2 regions of the Rhizobium sp. CFBP 8752 genome follow, and region 2 is predicted to be linked to the other one. Evidence: predicted binding sites of a transcription regulator. Region 2 holds the regulator's gene; the other holds the start of a gene.
What was found. Region 2 encodes PhoB, which activates phosphate uptake and scavenging genes when phosphate is short. Its sites were predicted from a motif close to TGTCATNNANCTGTCAT; they were not measured.
Positions count from the first base shown of each region.

Region 1: a site for PhoB is predicted at 2,870-2,886, ahead of IFT59_RS06730 (UDP-2,3-diacylglucosamine diphosphatase). Genes of this name have one in related genera too.

Region 1 is NZ_JACYUZ010000001.1:1,412,936-1,420,500, forward strand. Features, by position in the region: gene IFT59_RS06720 (hypothetical protein) at 1-317, opposite strand, end outside; gene IFT59_RS06725 (NADP-dependent malic enzyme) at 403-2,721, opposite strand; gene IFT59_RS06730 (UDP-2,3-diacylglucosamine diphosphatase) at 2,940-3,755, shown strand; gene dgcA (N-acetyl-D-Glu racemase DgcA) at 3,780-4,760, opposite strand; gene IFT59_RS06740 (MlaE family lipid ABC transporter permease subunit) at 4,819-6,024, shown strand; gene IFT59_RS06745 (ABC transporter ATP-binding protein) at 6,024-6,881, shown strand; gene IFT59_RS06750 (MlaD family protein) at 6,890-7,565, shown strand, end outside.
Region 2 is NZ_JACYUZ010000003.1:126,171-133,735, reverse strand. Features, by position in the region: gene IFT59_RS16590 (substrate-binding domain-containing protein) at 1-158, shown strand, start outside; gene pstC (phosphate ABC transporter permease subunit PstC) at 346-1,830, shown strand; gene pstA (phosphate ABC transporter permease PstA) at 1,827-3,143, shown strand; gene pstB (phosphate ABC transporter ATP-binding protein PstB) at 3,159-3,974, shown strand; gene phoU (phosphate signaling complex protein PhoU) at 4,026-4,739, shown strand; gene phoB (phosphate regulon transcriptional regulator PhoB) at 4,865-5,548, shown strand; gene IFT59_RS16560 (DMT family transporter) at 5,530-6,444, opposite strand; gene IFT59_RS16555 (ArsR/SmtB family transcription factor) at 6,569-7,357, shown strand; gene IFT59_RS16550 (PACE efflux transporter) at 7,296-7,565, opposite strand, start outside.

The DNA.
Region 1 (7,565 bases), on a different contig from region 2:
ACAAGCACTTCGCGGTTTTCCTCCAGGGCTTGCAGCTGCTCGAGGAGAGGTTCGCACTGGTCGGCCTTGGCCGCGCCAAAGGAAACAATGCTGCCGCCACCGCATCCGGCGCGCCGCATGTCGACGCGAAGTTTGCGGATGTCGGAGTTTGCCTGGCTGAGGTCCTGCGCATATCGGCGCATCTCAGCGGTATTGCCGATCACAACCGGTGTGCTGTGAAGCTTGCGGTACAGATCCGCACAAAGCTGCGCATCCCGCGCCAGGACGGAGGCGGGGACGAAGACGAGCGGAATGAAGATCAGGCCGCGAAATCGCATCGCTTTTCCGGCAATTCGTTAAAACCCATCAAACATAGGCCGGGGCGGATGAAGATATCCTAAACCGCCCCGGCTTCTGTGAGACCTAGCCGAACAGCGACTCTGGCTGCGAGGCTTCGACGACGGCCAGAGCCGCCATATTGACGACGCCGCGGGATGTGACGGACTGGCCGAGAACATGGGCGGGTTTTGCCGTGCCAAGCAGGATCGGGCCGACATGCAGCGCGTCCATCATGGTGCGCACCAGGCCAAGCGAGATGCTGGCCGCATCGAGGTTCGGGAAGACCAGCAGATTGGCTTCACCGGACAATGTGGTGCTCGGCATGGCGCGCTTGCGCAGTTCCTCGGAAAGCGCCGAGCCACCCTGCATTTCACCGTCGACTTCCAGATCCGGCGCCCGTTCGCGAATGATGGCGAGTGCGTCGCGCATCTTCGCGGCGCTTTCGGAATTGCGCGAGCCGAAATTGGAGTGGCAGATGAGGGCCGCCTTCGGTTTGATGCCGAAGCGGCGCACTTCCTGGGCCGAGAGAATGGTGATCTCGGCAATCTCTTCGGCGGTCGGATTGTAGTTGACGAACGTGTCGGTGAAGAAGATCGCACCACGCTGCGAAATCAAGAGGCTGAGGCCGGCGAGCGTCTTCGTGCCTTCACGTTTGCCGATGATCTGGTTGACGTCGCGCAGATGCCGGTCGTAGCGGCCTTCGATGCCGCAAATCAGTGCATCGGCCTCGCCGCGCTGGACCGACAGCGCGCCGATGACCGTGTTGCTGGTGCGCACGATGGTTCGTGCCGCTTCCGGGTTGACGCCCTGGCGACCGACAAGCGCGAAATAGTCGTCGACATAGCCGCGGTAACGCGGATCGTCTTCCGGATTGACGACGGCGAAATCGACATTCGGGCGGATGCGGATGCCGAAACGCTGGAGACGCGCTTCGATGACCGAGGGACGGCCGATCAGGATGGGCCTTGCAATCTGCTCTTCGAGCAGGATCTGTGCGGCTCTCAGAACGCGTTCGTCCTCGCCTTCTGCGAAGATGACGCGGTTTCTTTCGGCAGTCTTGGCCGCCGTGAAGATCGGCTTCATCACGAAGCCGGAGCGCCAGACGAATCGGCTAAGCTGGTCGAGATAGGCTTCGAAATCCTGGATCGGACGAGCGGCGACGCCGCTTTCGGCCGCAGCGCGTGCGACGGCCGGCGCGATGCGCAGGATCAGCCGCGGATCAAATGGCGACGGGATCAGGTAGTCGGGGCCGAAGATCGGCGTTTCGCCGGAATAGGCTTTCGCGGCGACGTCAGAGACTTCCTCGCGGGCAAGTGCTGCGATCGCCTTGACCGCCGCCATCTTCATTTCTTCGTTGATCGTGCGCGCGCCGCAATCGAGCGCACCACGGAAAATGTAGGGGAAGCAGAGGACGTTGTTGACCTGGTTGGCGAAGTCCGAGCGGCCGGTGCAGATCATCGCGTCGGGACGTTCGGCTCGGGCCAGTTCCGGCATGATTTCCGGCGTCGGGTTGGCGAGCGCCATGATCAGCGGCTTTTCGGCCATCTGCACCAGAAGTTCGGGCTTCAACACGCCTGCGGCCGACAGGCCGAGGAAGACGTCTGCGCCGGCGATATTGTCGGCCAGAACGCGGTTGTCGCTTTTCTGGGCGTAGATCGCCTTCCACTCGTCCATCAGCTCGACGCGGCCCTCATAGACCAGCCCTTCGATATCGTGGACCCAGATGTTTTCCTTCTTCGCGCCAAGCGACACGAGAAGATGCAGGCAGGCAAGCGCCGCTGCACCGGCGCCCGACGTGACGATCTTGACGTTATCGATCGTCTTGCCGGCAAGCTCCAGGCCGTTGAGGATCGCGGCGGCGACAATGATCGCCGTTCCGTGCTGATCGTCGTGGAAGACCGGGATATTCATCTTTTCGCGAAGACGACGCTCGACTTCGAAACATTCCGGGGACTTGATGTCTTCGAGGTTGATGCCGCCGAAGGTCGGCTCGAGTGCCGAGATCGTCGAGACCATGGCTTCGATGCCGGGCGCGTCGATTTCGATGTCGAACACATCGATTCCGGCGAATTTCTTGAAGAGGACGGCCTTTCCTTCCATTACCGGCTTGGAGGCAAGCGGGCCGATATTGCCGAGGCCGAGCACGGCAGTGCCATTGGAGACCACGGCGACCAGATTGGCACGCGCGGTAAATTCCGCGGCCATTTCCGGATTGTCGCGGATCGCAAGGCAAGGGGCGGCCACACCCGGCGAATAGGCAAGTGCCAGGTCGCGCTGGTTGCCGAGCGGCTTGGTGGCCTGGATTTCCAGTTTGCCGGGGCGGGGATAGCGGTGGAAGAAGAGAGCCTGTTCGTCGAGATCTCCGGTTACCGGCGATGGTTTCGGATTGTCGTGCCCATCCATGCTCTTATGGCTCCTCGTATCGATTTCCGTCCTGACATGCGAGTCCCCTCCTTACATCAATCGATCCATCGAGAAACTACAATATTTGCGATGCTGTCGGATTTCGCCGCCGGTTTCGGGTGGTCGCCGACTGCGGCGATCGCGCCCCTGTCATCATCCTGAAACACGAGTCTGATTTTCGAAGGGTAGGACAAGGTAGGTAACGAAGGGACGTTTCCGTGGCCGATGCAATCGAGACAAGGCATTTCAGAACCCTGTTCATTTCGGACGTGCATCTCGGCTCCAAAGCCGCCCGCACGGACTTTCTCCTCGATTTCCTGCGCTACCACGAGGCGGAAACGATCGTGCTGGTCGGCGATATCGTCGACGGCTGGCGGTTGAAGCGCAGCTGGAACTGGCCGCAGGGCTGTAACGACGTGGTTCAGAAGCTTTTGCGCAAGGCGCGCAAGGGCACGCGGATCGTCTACATTCCGGGAAACCACGACGAATTCCTGCGCGATTTCCCCGGCATGCATTTCGGCGGTATCGAGGTCGCAGACCGGATGATCTACGAGATGGCAGACGGGCGGAAATACCTGGTGCTGCACGGTGACGAGTTCGACGTCGTGGTGCGCAATGCGCGTCTGCTCGCCTATCTCGGTGACTGGGCCTATGATGCGGCAATCGCCATCAATGTCGGTCTTGCAGCGGTGCGCCGCCGCATCGGCCTGCCATACTGGTCATTCTCCGCCTGGGCGAAGCTGCAGGTGAAGCACGCCGTGAATTTCATCGGCGAGTTCCAGAAGGTTGTCGTCGACGAGGCTCGTCGCAACAATGTCGATGGCATCATCTGCGGCCATATCCATCATGCGGTGATGGAAGACATCGACGGGATCCACTACGTCAACACGGGCGACTGGGTCGAAAGCTGCACGGCGATTGCCGAGCATCGCGACGGGACGCTGGAACTGATCTCCTGGCAGAAGATCGCGAAGACTGCGGAAATCACGACGCTGCCTTCACCGGAGACCATTAGGGGCATGCAGGCTGCGTAACGGCCTGTCGGTGCAAGGGACTCATTATCCCCAGAGATTCGTCCGGGGCGGATAGACCAGCGATCCGTCGTATCGCAGCCCGTCCGGGCGGTCTTGCGCCAAGAGTAGCGGACCGTCGAGATCGGCGTAGTCGGCATCCTGCGCCAGAAGAACTGCGGGGGCCATGGCAAGCGAGGTTCCGACCATGCAGCCGATCATGACGGCAAAGCCCAGTCGCTGCGCTTCCTCCTTCATGATCAGCGCCTCGGTCAGCCCGCCGGTCTTGTCGAGCTTGATGTTGACGGCGTCGTAGCGGTTTCTCAAACTTGCAAGATCGCCGGTTGCGTGCACGCTTTCGTCAGCGCAGATCATCACCTTGCGGCGAATGGTGGCAAGGATTGCATCCTTGCCGGCTGGCAGCGGTTGCTCGATCAACGAGATACCGAGGGCGTCGGCCACATCCAGATGTCGGGCCAGACTGTCCTCTGTCCAACCCTCGTTGGCATCGACGATCAGACGCGAATCGGGCGCTGCCTGCCTGACCGCCCGCATTCGGCTTTCGTCATCGTCTGTGCCGAGCTTGACCTTGAGGAGAGGGCGCGCCGCATTCCTGCGCGCATCCTCTGCCATTGCCTCCGGCTCGCCAAGCGACAGCGTGAAGGCGGTGATGAGCGGCTTTTCGGCAGCTTCAATCATCGATGCGACCGATCGGCCAAGGCTTTTGGCTTCCAGATCCCACAAGGCGCAGTCCACCGCGTTGCGGGCGGCTCCCGGTCGCAGGCGCGTCTGCAGTGTGTGTCGATCCATGCCATCGTGCATCATCGAAGCGAGGGAGTTGATCTCGTCGAGGACGCCTTCGGTTGTTTCACCGTAGCGTTTGTAGGGAACGCATTCGCCCCGGCCGGTCAGGCCGTCGCGGGTGATCGCACAGGTCACCACCTCGGCTTCTGTCTTGGAACCGCGGGAAATCGTAAACACCCCCGCGATCGGGAATTTCTCGATTGTTGCTTCGAAGTGACGCGTCATGGTTTTCCACCTGGGCGTTGTGGCAAATCCGTTCAGGGTCGCTATATTGCCGCTCTCAGTGCTGCGATCAACAGCAGATCGCAGCCGCGTGCTGCTTAACCTAAGCCGAAAGAAACCTGTGCCGTCACAACCTGCCGAAATCAAAGCCGAAGACCTGCCCGGCGGCGATGGCGAGCGCTACATTCTGGCCGGAGAATGGCGCAATCATTCGATTTCGCCGGTCCTCAAGGCGTTTGGCGATCTTGAAAAGAGCAGCGGGTCTGGATCCCTCGAGATCGACGTCTCGGGGATCGACGGAATCGATACATCCGGCGCCTGGCTGATTCGCCGTCTTATGTCGGCAAAAGCCGAGCAGGGTCGCGACGCGAAACTGGTCGGGGCGGAAGGGACGATCGAGGAACTGGTTGGCGCCCTGCCGGAAAAGACCCCGGCACCGCCGCCCAACGATCAGGACAAGCGGTCGCTGTTTGATCGCGTGTTCAGCCCGATCGGCAAGACGATGACGGAATTTGCCGGTGACTTCGTCGCCGCCATGCACATTCTCGGTTCGGCGGTCCGTGGCGCACAGCTGAAATTCGGCCGCGGATCCGGCGTCTCTCCTGCATCCGTCGTGACGCATATCGACCGGATGGGCGTTCGGGCGGTTCCGATCATCCTGCTGATGTCGTTTCTGATCGGCGCGATCATTGCCCAGCAGGGCGCTTTCCAGCTCCGGTATTTCGGGGCAGAAATCTTCGTCGTCGACTTGGTCGGCATTCTGCAGCTTCGCGAAATCGGCGTTCTGATCACTGCGATCATGATCGCCGGCCGTTCGGGCAGCGCGATCACCGCCGAAATCGGCTCCATGAAGATGCGCGAGGAGATCGACGCGCTGACCGTCATCGGCCTTAATCCCGTCGGTGTGCTCGTGTTCCCGCGCCTTGTCGCTCTGACGATCGCACTGCCGCTCCTGACCATCGTCGCGAACCTGTCGGCCCTCTACGGCGCTGCGGTGATCACGCTGGTCTATTCCGGCATCACATTCGATACGTTCCTGTCGCGCCTCAAGGAGGCGGTCGACTTCTCGTCGGTGGCCTCAGGCATGATCAAGGCGCCGTTCATGGCGCTGGCAATCGGCATCGTGGCGGCTGTCGAGGGAATGAAAGTTGGCGGCAGCGCAGAATCGCTCGGCCAGCACGTCACCTCGTCGGTGGTGAAATCGATCTTCGCGGTGATCCTGATCGACGCGATGTTTGCGATTTTCTATTCCGCGATCGATTTTTGATGGGGACCGGCGTGGAAGACGTTCAAACCTTTGACAATACCAAGCCCGCGGAGACGAAGAGCGACGAGCGCAAGGTCGTGCTGTCGGTCAAGGATCTGACGGTCGGCTTCGGCTCGAAGCTCGTGCTGGACAATCTGAACCTCGATATTTACCGGGGCGAGATCCTCGGCTTCGTCGGAGCGTCGGGCACCGGTAAGTCGGTGCTGATGCGCACGGTTCTCAGATTGCTGCCGCAGCGCTCAGGTACGATCGAGATCCTCGGAGTTGATTATGCCACCGCCGACGAACAGCAGCGCGTGGCGCTCGATACGCGGCTCGGCGTGCTGTTCCAGCACGGTGCGCTGTTTTCGGCGCTGACGGTGAAAGAAAACATCCAGCTGCCAATGCGCGAGTATCTCGATCTGCCGCAGTCGCTGATGGACGAACTCGCCTATGTGAAGCTTGAGATGGTGGGCCTGCCGCCCGATGCGGCCGACAAGTATCCGTCGGAACTCTCTGGCGGCATGATCAAGCGCGCAGCCCTTGCGCGCGCTCTGGCGCTCGACCCCGATCTGGTTTTCCTCGACGAGCCCACATCGGGCCTCGATCCCATCGGCGCTGCCGATTTCGATGCCTTGATTGCAAGGCTGCGCGATACGCTTGGCCTCACCGTCTACATGGTGACCCACGACCTCGACAGCCTGTTTTCCGTTTGTGATCGCATTGCCGTGCTTGGGCAGAAACGGGTCTTGGTGGAAGGCACGCTTGAGGATATGTTCGCCTTCGACGATCCGTGGGTTCAGTCCTATTTCAAGGGCAAGCGCGCGCGTTCCGTCGTGACCGATGAGACCAGGCCCGACGGCGAATCTGAGAAGTGATGTAACCTATGGAAACTAAAGCAAATTACGCCCTCGTTGGCTTTTTTACCTTGCTGGTAATGGCTGCCGCTTTCGGGTTCGTCTACTGGATGGCTTCGTCCGGCCGGGGAGGCCCCACGGCTGAGCTGGCGATTCGCATTCCAGGCTCCGCAAACGGTCTTTCCGTTGGTTCGGCGGTGCGCTTCAACGGCATCCCAGTCGGCTCCGTGCGCAGCCTCAGCATCGACCCGGATGATCCGCGCTACTCGATCGCGTTCACCGAAGTGCGCGCCGACGCACCTGTCTACCAGTCGACCAAGGCCGTTCTGGAAGTTCAGGGCCTGACGGGCGCTGCCTATGTGGAAATGTCGGGTGGTGCCAAGGGTGAAGAAAACATCCTGCAGAAGGCGATCGAGAGTGGCCGTCCTGCGGTGCTGATCGCCGACCAGTCGAGCGTGACCAACCTTCTTGCGACGGCCGACAAGATCCTCGACCGGGCCGACCAGGCAATTGGCGACATCCAGGGATTTGTCGGAGACGCACGCGGTCCGCTGACGCAGACTATCCGCAACGTCGAGACGTTTACGGCTGCGCTCAGCAACAATTCGGACAGCATCGACAAATTCCTGAACAGCCTCTCGACGCTGTCGGCGACGGTCGATCGCGTCTCCGGCACTTTGAACTCGACGCTCGAAGCAGCTGACC
Region 2 (7,565 bases):
TCGGCGTTATTCCAGGCCTCAAGGAATATGTTGAGTTCTTCATCTCCGACGAAATGATCGGCCCTGACAGCCCGCTCGCCGAATACGGCCTGGTTGCTGCTCCGGACGATCAGCGCGAACAGGTCCGCAAGGACTTCGAAGCCGGCAAGACCATGTAATCAAAATTCCGGCGCCGCTTCTTGCGGCGCCGGTTTTCTTTCGTGCCAGGCGGCGACTTGTCCGTCGCGCGACAGAAGCAAAGCTTGGCGTCAGTCGCTGCGTTTTGGATGGCGAAACATATTGATTCCGATGGTGGGATTTGTGCGGTAATGGGTGCCGTCGATGGCGGTAGGCCGGGGGATTTTAATGAGCACACCATTGATTTTATTGATTCTGGCGATAATTGCGATCGCTTGTTACGTTGTCGGAACCAGGCACGCCCTGGCAATCGCCGGCGGCCGTTCCTCAAAGCTTCATTCACGTCCGGGCTACTACGGCACCTTCGTCGCACTCTGCGCCGTTCTGCCATCGGTTCTCATCCTGGCCGCGTGGCTGGTCGTCAGCCCCCTCTATATCAACTCCACTGTCCTCGATGGCTTTCCTGAAGACGTAAAGGCGCGTTCGCCGGCCGAACAGGGTCTCTCCTTCGGCATGGTAAGCTCGCTCGCGCGCGGCATGAACGTATTGAGCCTGGACGAGATCGAGCGCATCGGCGGAAATCCCGTCGAACTGCGCGCAGCGCTTGGCGCTAAGGGCGTCCCGCTTGCCGGCGACCCCGAACCATACATGGTCGAGTCCGCTGGCGATCTCAACGTCATGACCAAGATCAGCAACTGGGTTATGACCGCGGTAGTCCTTCTGGCAGCCCTGATCGGCGCCGGCTTTTCCTACACGCGCATCGCGCCGCGGTTTCGGGCTCGCAACCGTGTCGAGAAGGTGATCCTCGCAAGCCTCGTCGTCGCATCCTCGATCGCGATCCTGACCACGGTCGGCATCGTTGCCTCGATGCTGACGGAAGCGACGCACTTCTTCACCAGCATCCCGCCGTGGGAGTTCTTCTTCGGCACCGTGTGGGATCCGCGCTTTGCGGCCGCCGGCGCCACGGACTCGGCTGGTCAGTTCGGCCTTATCCCGCTGCTTCTCGGCACACTCTATATCGGCTTCGTCGCCATGCTCGTCGCCGTCCCGAGCGGTCTGTTTTCCGCGATCTACATGTCGGAATACGCCTCCCGCGGTGTCCGCTCCGTGGCAAAGCCTCTGCTCGAAGTTCTCGCCGGCATTCCCACCATCGTCTACGGCTTCTTTGCCCTGACGACGGTCGGCCCGTTCCTGCGCGACCTGTCTTCGCAGCTGAACGGCCTTGTCACCGGCGATTACGCCAACTTCATCCAGGCACAGAGCGTTCTCACCGCCGGCTTCGTCATGGGCATCATGCTGATCCCTTACGTCTCGTCGCTGTCGGACGACATCATAACCGCCGTGCCGGGAACGCTTCGTGACGGCTCGCTCGGTCTCGGCGCCACCCAGTCCGAAACCATCAAGAAGGTCGTCCTGCCGGCAGCACTGCCGGGCATCGTCGGCGCACTTCTGATGACCGCCTCGCGCGCCATCGGCGAAACCATGATCGTAGTGCTCGCCGCCGGCGTCGCCGCCCGCATGCAGCTCAACCCGTTCGAGCCGATGACGACGGTGACCGTCAAGATCGTCAGCCAGCTGACGGGCGACCTTGAATTCACCTCGCCGCAGACGCTTGTCGCCTTCGCACTCGGCATCACGCTCTTTGCGATCACGCTTTGCCTCAACATCTACGCGCTCTACATCGTGCGCAAATACCGGGAGCAGTACGAATGACCGACGTGGTTTCCTCCACCGCCGGCGTCTTGGCCAAGCCTGCCCGTCGCGATATCGGTATCAAACGCCGCTACGCCGCCGAGCGCCGCTTCCGTGCCTATGGCATCGCTGCTCTCTCGTTCGGCATCCTGTTCCTGATGCTCCTTCTGTGGTCGGTCGTCTCGAAGGGCTATACCGCCTTTCAGCAGACGATGATCACGATCCCTGTCGAGTTCTCGCAGCAGATCATCGACAAGGATAATGTGCGGGCTACGGATCCGGCCAAGCTGATGACGGCCAACTACCCGATCGTCGCCCGCAATGCGCTGGCGAAGGTTCTGGGCGTCGCCGAAACCGATCGCCAGGGCCTGCGTGCCGTCAACCAGATGATTTCGGACGGCGTTCGTGGCCAGCTGCGCGATATGGTCGTTTCCGATCCTGAGATCATCGGCACGACTCAGACGGTTTCGCTTCTGGCGGCCGGCGATATCGACAGCGCCGTGAAAGGCCAGATCAATCTCGACGTGGCGGAAACCAGCCGCAAGGTGTCCGACCAGCAGGTCGGATGGATGAAGCAGCTGACCGACAGCGGTGCGCTCGCCAAGGAATTCAACACCGGCATTTTCTTCAACGGCGCGTCCAGCCGTCCGGAAGCAGCCGGCGTCGGCGTCGCTCTGATCGGCTCCTTCTACATGATGCTGATCGTGCTCGTCCTGTCGCTGCCGATCGGCGTCGCAGCCTCGATCTATCTTGAAGAGTTTGCCCCGAAGAACCGGTTCACCGACCTGATCGAGGTCAACATCAACAATCTCGCAGCGGTCCCGTCGATCGTCTACGGTCTGTTGGGTCTCGCGGTCTTCATCAACTTCATGGGCCTGCCGCGCTCGGCCTCGCTGGTCGGCGGCCTGGTGCTGACGCTGATGACGCTTCCGACCATTATCATCGCCACCCGCGCGGCACTGAAAGCAGTGCCACCGTCGATCCGTGCTGCAGCGCTCGGGCTCGGTGCCTCGAAGATGCAGACCATCTTCCACCATGTCCTGCCGCTTGCCATGCCCGGTATCCTGACCGGTACGATCATCGGCCTCGCGCACGCCCTTGGCGAAACCGCGCCGCTCCTCTTGATCGGCATGGTCGCCTTCGTGGCGAACTATCCGACCACGCCGATGGATCCGTCGACAGCGCTGCCGGTACAGATCTACATGTGGGCTAACGAGGCGGAACGCGCCTTCGTTGAACGAACCTCGGGAGCGATCATGATCCTGCTCCTGTTCCTGATCTTGATGAATGTTGGCGCAATTCTCTTGCGACGCCGCTTCGAACGGCGTTGGTAGAGGAAGGGGGAAGCAATGAACATGATGTCAGAAGCTGCAGTTGAGAAGGCGCTGGACAAGAAAATGAACGACGTTGCATATAAGATGATCGGCAAGGATGTCTCCGTTTATTACGGTGACAAGCGCGCTCTTTATGACGTGAACCTGAATGTCCGCCAAAATACCGTCACTGCTTTGATCGGTCCGTCTGGCTGCGGCAAGTCCACCTTCCTGCGCACGATGAACCGCATGAACGACACGATCGAGGGTTGCCGCGTCACCGGCAAGATCACGCTCGACGGCGACGATATCTACGACAAGGAAATCGACGTCGTGGAGCTGCGTGCCCGGGTCGGCATGGTGTTCCAAAAGCCGAACCCGTTCCCGAAGTCGATCTACGAGAACATTGCCTACGGTCCCCGCATCCACGGTCTTGCCCGCGGCAAGACGGAAATGGACGCGATCGTCGAGGCAAGCCTGCAGCGCGCCGGCCTCTGGGCAGAAGTCAAGGATCGCCTGCATGAAGGCGGTACCGGCCTTTCCGGCGGTCAGCAGCAGCGCCTTTGCATCGCCCGTGCGATCGCCGTTTCGCCTGAAGTCATTCTGATGGACGAGCCGTGCTCGGCACTCGACCCCATCGCCACGGCCAAGGTCGAGGAACTGATCCACGAACTGCGCGCCAACTACACGATCGTGATCGTCACCCACTCGATGCAGCAGGCGGCCCGCGTTTCACAGCGCACGGCAATGTTCCATCTCGGCCACCTGGTCGAGGAAAACGATACCGACAAGATGTTCACCAATCCGGATGACCAGCGCACCCAGGATTACATCATGGGCCGCTTCGGCTGATGCGGGCGCAGAGCCCGTCAGCCGCAACTGCAGACATCAAGGATCAGACACATGGTTTCGACCCATATTCTCTCGGCCTATGACGAGGAACTGAAATACCTGAACCGCCGGATCTCCGAAATGGGCGGCCTGGCGGAGCAGATGTGCGGTGACGCCGTGCGTGCGCTCGTCAACTCCGACTCGGCGCTGGCCCAGAAGGTCATCTCGGACGACGTCATTCTCGACCATGCCGAGCGCGATATCCAGGACAAGGCGATCGTCACCATCGCCAAGCGCCAGCCGATGGCGGCCGACCTTCGCGAAATCATCGGCACGCTGCGCATTGCAGCTGACCTGGAACGCGTCGGCGACCTTGGTAAGAACACCGCCAAGCGCGTGCTCGCCGTGCAGGGAACAGGCGTCCCGCGCAAGCTCGCCCGTGGTCTGGAGCATCTTTCCGAACTGGCGCTGGTGCAGCTCAAGGACGTTCTTGATGTCTTCGCCAACCGCTCCGCGGAAAAAGCCGAAATCATCCGCCAGCGCGATGAAGAGATTGACGCGATGTACACCTCGCTGTTCCGCGAACTCCTCACCTACATGATGGAGGATCCGCGCAACATCACCACCTGCACCCATCTCCTGTTCTGCGCCAAGAACATCGAGCGCATCGGCGACCACGCGACCAATATCGCCGAGACCATCTACTACATCGCGACCGGCGCACAGCCGGAGGGCGAACGTCCGAAGGACGATACGTCCAACATGCTCGGCTCCGCCGGGACATGATGCAGCTCTCCCGAAATCGCCTGCCGGTTTCGGGACGATAACTGCCAAAACCAATGACCTGAAGCAGCGCGAGCGGATCTGGCGGATCTAAGTGCAGTTCGGGACGAGTGACGGAGCAAGTCGGAATGCAGCCGAAGATCGCAGTCGTGGAAGACGAAGAGGCCCTCAGCGTCCTCCTTCGGTATAACCTGGAGGCCGAGGGTTACGAGGTCGATACCGTGCTTCGCGGTGACGAAGCGGAAATCAGGCTTCAGGAGCGCGTTCCGGATCTTCTCATTCTCGACTGGATGCTGCCGGGCGTTTCAGGCATCGAACTCTGCCGTCGCCTGCGTATGCGGCCGGAGACGGAACGCCTGCCGATCATCATGCTGACGGCGCGCGGCGAAGAAAGCGAGCGCGTTCGCGGGCTTGCCACCGGCGCAGACGACTATGTGGTCAAGCCTTTCTCGACGCCGGAACTGATGGCCCGCGTCAAGGCGATGCTGCGCCGTGCCCGACCGGAGGTCCTTTCGAGCGTCCTCAAATGCGGCGATATCGAACTCGATCGCGAAACCCATCGCGTTCACCGCAAGAGCCGCGAAGTTCGCCTCGGGCCGACAGAGTTTAGACTTCTGGAATTCCTGATGGCGTCGCCCAGCCGCGTCTTTTCGCGCTCGCAGTTGCTCGACGGCGTCTGGGGCCATGACATCTATGTCGACGAACGCACCGTCGACGTGCATGTGGGGCGCCTGCGGAAGGCACTCAACTTCTCCAACATGCAGGACGTCATCCGCACGGTCCGCGGTGCCGGCTACTCGATGGAAGCCTGAGCACCGCGTCTCCTAGCCGGCAGCGTCATGGCAATGACACCGGCCACCACGCAGGCCAGGCCGAGCCAGGCTGTCGAGGCAAGCGTTTCGCCGAGAAACACGACACCGATGCCAACGCCGATCGGCACCCGCAGATAGGCCTGCGCCGTCGTGCCGACGGAGCCGAGCGTCTGCACGAGCCGGAAATAGATGACGAAGGCGAGCGCCGTCGAAAATACCGCGAGCGCCAACAGGGCGAGCATGGAATCGGTGCTGGGAGTCAGCGTCCAGGGTCTGTCGACCACGAGGCTCACGGGAATGAGGATGGCCGCGCCTGCAATCAGCGATCCCGCGGCGGGCATCATCGGGTCCAATCCCTTAAAATTCTTGCCGAAGATGGCAGCCGCCGCATAGCAGATCGTCGCCGCCACGATGGCGAGTTGAGCCCAGAGGTTCTCGCCCGAGCCGGCAAGCGCCTCAATGCCGACGATCAGGCATATGCCGACAATGCCTGCGGCAACTCCAAACAGCTTGGCCGCAGAGACGCTTTCATGGCGCGTGATCAGCGCCGTCAGCAGAAACGCGAAGATCGGTGTCGTGGAACTCAAAATGGTGGCAAGGCCCGCATCGGTCGTCTGTTCGGCCCAGGCAATCAGGGTGAAGGGGACCGCGCTGTTGAGGCAGGCCTGAACCGTGAAAAGCTTCCAGGTCTGCCGGTCGGTCGGCAGCTTCAATCCGCGAAGGCGTAGTGCCGCAGCGAGAATGAGCCCGGCGACCAGTGTTCTGACGGCAATAAAGGTGACAGGCGAAATCGTCTCCACACCGACTTTGATCAGCGTGTAGGACGCGCCCCAAAGCGTCGCGAGCGTGAGGAGCAGCAACAGATCCGTTGCCATGCTTGTTTTAGTGTCCGCCATTCCAGTTCCTATCCCCATCCATGCAATCTCCGCCCCTCTTAGCGGAGAGAGGAAAAGAAATGCTTCGGCGACGGCCGAACCGTTGACCGCTGACGGCAAAGTTTTCCGGTGCTAGAACCGGATCATGTCCAATATGGTTTCAGGAAACACGATTGCGGAGGTTGCAAGCCTGATCGGCGATGTCGCGCGCGCCAACATGCTGTCCGCGCTGATGGGCGGACAGGCGCTGACGGCAGGCGAACTGGCACGCCACGCCGGCGTCACCGCGCAGACCACCAGCGGCCATCTCGGCAAACTGGCGCAGGCTCGCCTGATCGAGGTCGAGAAGCAGGGCAGGCACCGCTATTACCGACTTGCCTCTCCGGAAGTCGCGCACGCGATCCACGCGTTGATGGCAGTCGCCGCGGATGGGCCGAAGCGCCATCATCCTGTCGGCCCGAAAGACGAGGCGTTACGGCTAGTCCGCACCTGTTACGACCACATGGCCGGCCGTCTCGCCATCGCGCTCGCCGACTCCCTGACCGGCAACGGCTATCTGCTGCTCGGCGATGGAGCCGGCCTGATCACCGATGAAGGCCGGCGTTTCTTTTGTGATTTCGGGATCGATCTCGACCAGCTGACCCGTTCGAAACGCCCGCTCTGCCGGACATGCCTCGATTGGAGCGAGCGACGGCCGCATCTGGCGGGACAAATGGGTGCGGCGCTGCTGGACCGCGCTCTTGGCGTCGGCTGGATCAGCCGCCGAGAGGAAACCCGGGCTCTGCGGATCACGCGCGCCGGAGAGATCGGGTTTGCTGACAAATTCAGGCTTCCATCGGACTGGCGTATTGCACCGTCCGAAACTCTGATGGTCAGGCGGCTTCCTGGGTCTTCCATTCCGGCAGCGGGAACAACTTGTCGTAGCCAAGATTGAAGAGATAGGCATAGACCACGTAGAACAGCGCGATCGCGATATCCATTGTCAGCGCATGGAGAAGGGTAATCTGCAGATACCACGCGATAAACGGCATCAGCACGACCAGCAGACCGATTTCGAACAGCACCGCATGAGCAATGCGCAAGGCAGGCGTCTTTAGCGTCGTACCCCGTCGCGCCTGCAGAAAGCGGTCGAAACCCAGATT